DNA from 2 places in the Lysinibacillus sp. NPDC047702 genome. Region 2 is predicted to be linked to the other one. Evidence: riboswitches for the same ligand, from Rfam matches in the RefSeq annotation. Region 2 holds a riboswitch; the other holds the start of a gene.
The links. A riboswitch is a leader RNA that binds a small molecule or an ion and turns the genes downstream of it on or off. The one in region 2 is predicted to bind cyclic di-GMP.
Positions count from the first base shown of each region.

Region 1: it holds a riboswitch for cyclic di-GMP, as region 2 does, so the genes downstream of both, ACQKIM_RS24335 (hypothetical protein) here and ACQKIM_RS03775 (amidase) in region 2, are expected to answer to the same signal.

Region 1 is NZ_JBNNMG010000077.1:12,344-14,553, reverse strand. Features, by position in the region: gene ACQKIM_RS24340 (hypothetical protein) at 1-583, opposite strand, end outside; gene ACQKIM_RS24335 (hypothetical protein) at 616-990, opposite strand; cyclic di-GMP riboswitch class I at 1,181-1,267, opposite strand; gene ACQKIM_RS24330 (tRNA dihydrouridine synthase) at 1,439-2,210, opposite strand, start outside.
Region 2 is NZ_JBNNMG010000004.1:134,646-136,855, forward strand. Features, by position in the region: gene nspC (carboxynorspermidine decarboxylase) at 1-274, shown strand, start outside; gene ACQKIM_RS03775 (amidase) at 440-1,327, opposite strand; cyclic di-GMP riboswitch class I at 1,371-1,457, opposite strand; gene ACQKIM_RS03780 (chemotaxis protein CheW) at 1,593-2,081, opposite strand; gene ACQKIM_RS03785 (M20/M25/M40 family metallo-hydrolase) at 2,108-2,210, opposite strand, start outside.

The DNA of each region.
Region 1 (2,210 bases), on a different contig from region 2:
ACTTCTCCATTAAACGCAGTGATTTTGGATTTGTTGCTTCTGCTAATACTAATCTTAAGCCTTCTTTTGTTGCTCTTTTTACTAATATATCGCCTAAGCCTTGTACAATATCATGACGATTATGCTCAGCAATTACACCTAATAAAAATAAATGTAATACCTCTCCATCTTCCATATCTTTTCCATAACGATTTTTATAATCTTCAAGGAAACGTTCATCAATATCCTCTAATACATGCATGACTATATTCATATTAGCAAACGTGCCTTCAAAAATATCTTCTTCCATTATTTCAAGGGCATTTGTATCTCCAACTAGTGCACCTACGACTTTTTGCTCTTTATCTAGTGCAATAGCACAGTATCCTTGATGAACATTTGCTTCAATATATTCCTTCGTAAATTGATAGAAATCTTCATAAGGAAGTTGTAAGGCGTAGCCAATAATCGGCTCTTGCACCCATTTGCCAGCAACATCTACTCCAATAAATGTTTTAGCTAAACATTCTGCTGCCTGTTCAATTAAATCTGATTGGTTCTTTGTAAGTATTTCATATGTATATAATTCTTGAACTGTTTGCATCATAAATTCCTCTTTTCAAAATGTGAATATAGTTAACGAATTGGTAATTGCGAAACATTGTCAACTACTGTTCCTGGGAAATTAACTGTCTCTAAAGCATTTCGCACTTGCACATATGCAATTTTAGATGCTGGATTAACAATAAATATATCTTTGAAGCCTAGAGATGCATAAAACATTAGTGTTTGTCCTAGCTCTGTGGAAACCTTTGAAGGTAGGGGTGATTGGTATGTTGCATCAAAAACTAAAGTAAATGTAGTTTTCTGTACTCTAGCAACTGTTTCTTCCAAATCTTTTAAATATTGCTCTACAAGAGCTGCTTTAATAAACCCTATTATTTGGACGTGTACCTCCTTTTTTGCCTCATAAACCGCCATCTTATATTTCTCTTTATCAACGACTATCATCTCAAATCTCCTTTTTATAACTTTCTAACTTTATTTGCTGCTGTTAGTATTATTCTATAAATATCACTAAATACATACATTTCAATATAATTACATCTGTAGCTACGATTGATAGGCATCGTCTATTTATTTTTTCCACAAAAAAAACTATCCTTGAACATAATTAGGATAGCCAAAAAACACTTATTATCTTGGCAACCCGACTATCATTATCCAAGGGGATTTTAGACTCGTAGCTTTGCGTCCTTACCTTTCGATAAGTTTGCCTTTTTCAATTTTATAAAAATAATACTAACATCACATTGATATATTACAATTACATTATAAAGGACTTGTCAATTTTTGTCGACATTTAGTAATTTACTCCTAATAATATCAGATGAATTAGAGGATTTCTCAAATTCATTTTTTCACAAACTTGTTGAAAGTTATATCATTTCACTGCCCATCAACATTCTTTTTCAAAGTTATCAAGCAATGCACGCACTTCATCTGTTGATTTCGTATTCATCAGTTGATTTCTTAGTTCAGCAGCTCCAGGGAATCCTTTTACATAAATTTTGAAAAAGCGATGCAGCCCTGTGATTGAACGTGGTAGTACTTCTGCATATTGATCTTGAAGATCAAGCTGTAATCTTAAAAGATTAAGGTACTCTTTACTGCTATGCACTTTTGGCTCTTTTTCAAAAGCAAAAGGATTTTTAAAAATACCTCTTCCAATCATAACGCCATCAACATCATATTGTTCAGCAAGCTGCAGCCCAGTTTGACGATCAGGAATATCTCCATTGATTGTTAGTAGCGTATTTGGTGCAATACGATCACGTAATTTTTTGATTTCTGGAATTAGCTCCCAATGCGCATCTACTTGGCTCATTTCCTTTCTTGTACGTAAATGAATAGAAAGATTTGCAATATCCTGTTTTAAAATATGTGTTAGCCACTGCCCCCACTCATTTACATCGTTATAGCCAAGTCGTGTTTTCACGCTGACAGGCAATCCTCCCGCTTTAGCTGCTTGTATAAGTTCTGCCGCAACATCTGGACGTAGAATAAGGCCACTACCTTTCCCTCTTGATGCCACATTCGGTACAGGGCAGCCCATATTAATATCGATTCCTTTAAACCCCAGCTCTGCCATACCAACACTCATTTGACGGAAATATTCGGGATTATCCCCCCAAATATGTGCCACCATCGGCTGTTCATCTTCTGTAAAA
Region 2 (2,210 bases):
TATTGGTTCTGGTCAAGCTAATGAATTAGCCCACACATATCGCCTAGGTGGACTTACATGTCTTGCTGGTGATGTAATTGGCGATTATTCATTTGAGCAGCCATTAAAACCTGGTGATCGTCTTGTATTTACGGATATGGCCCATTATTCAATGGTGAAAAATCATATGTTTAACGGTGTCAACTTACCTTCAATCGTTTCTTACAATGATGAAGAAGGCATTAAAGTCATTCGTGAATTTACATTTGAAGACTATAGCGGTCGACTTTCTTAATCAAATGGCAAACACCTCCAACTAAGCTGAATGCTTGGGTTGGAGGTGTTTTGTTGTTAACTACTTTGGGTTATAAAAGACTACTTTCCTCCTAACTCAAGAAAAATAGTCTTAGTGTTTTACATCATTCAACTTCGAATAGGTTTTAAGTGTACTTTGCTTTTATTATGGCTGCATATTCATCCAACTATCAACATGATGAATAGCAACCCCTTGATAGCTTGTTTTTTTGGCATAGTGACGTTGAACAAGTGCTAGTTGTTTATTCATATAAGCTTCACCATCATCATAAAAAGTAATATTTTGACCATCATCTAATGCCCCTGTTTCAACACTAATAACAATGGATTTGTTAACTTTCTTAGCATAGGCTACTTCATGTTGCACAACTTTAATAATTTCTTTTGCAGCATTTCGATAAGCCATAATAGAAACATTCTCTACTTGGTTTATCACCCATTCTGCTAGTAATCCTTTTCCAAATTGATTGTTGAATTTAATTTCATCAAACCAAAATGGCATATCGGCCTCCAAAGGTAAATGTAACTGCTTGGTTTCCCTTTTGGCTTTTGTAAGAAGTGCTTGATAGGATTCAATTGTTTGTGTCCGATTGTGACTCCATCCACTATTTAAGTATGGCTCTACATCAAGATGAACACCTGAAAATTGCTCTGTTACTTCAGCATTTCTATTGTATGTATGTAACCAATCAAACAGCTGTTCCTGCATTTTATAGCCTTCTTTGGATACCCAATCTGGCGCTCCATCCAATGCATATATTTTGATGCCCTTTGCTGTTGCGTGACCAATAAAGCGCTTATAATCGGCATTTGCTATATCCATATCAATCTGTAAATAAAGTTTGTTTACTTGTTTATTCTCTAAAAATAAGAGTACTCCTGCCTCATCCTCAATAATTTTTGATGTATCCCATAACCAAGTAGCCTTATCTTCCACAGTCACTGCATCTACCTTCCCAAATGATAGTCCAAACGCACTGGCAATGGTAACAAAAATAACAATAGTTATTGTTAATAGTGAATAACGTTTCATATCTTACAGCTCCATTCTATTCGCCAAGGCTCCTATAACAGATCCTGGCAACATGAAATCATGCACTAGAATAGTGGTTAGACTCATGGTTTTGCGTTCTTCCCTTTCGACAAGTTTGCCTTTTACAGTTGTTTTCTTACTTTTATCATACATTGGAAAAATAAAAATGTCTGTAGGAAAAATGCATAATAATCATAAATATGCTGGAATCAAATAATAAATCTACGGGTTATTTTTACTATAGAAAATAAAAAACGTAGAGCATTCAAGCATCTACGTTTTCTTGTTCATTTTCAAGCATTTTATGCAAGTAATTAATAATTTCACGAATTCCTTCTAGTGAATTGACTAGTATTTTTGGGTCTACATAAGTAATCATACGATTTTCTAGGTTTGCTACTGCTGTAAAATAACGTGTTTTTGAATAGTTGACAAGTCCCATCTGCTGTAAGATAGACGTGTCAAAATCTAGAATTTCACGTGCCTCTGTTACGAGTAATCCATAATTCACAACATCTGTATTTAATACTATAATACGTGCTGTTGCAGCATTTGAAGAACGATTATAAAGAATACGTTCAAAATCAAGCACTGGTACAAGCTCACCACGAATTCTTGTGAAGCCTAGAAGATAATTAGGTAAATGAGGAATTGGTGTTACATGCTCTAATTTTTCAATCGAAATTGCTTGTTCCACAGGCACTGCATATTCCTCAGTCCCACAAGCAAATACTACTGCTTTTACACTCTCCATGCGGTCACATCCTTCAATTTCTGCTGTTATATTTTTGCAGACTCTTTGACAATTTCAACTAGTAAATCTGCTAATTTTTCTAATTCTTCTACTGGAATTTTTTCATTTGTTGTATGAATATCTTCGTAG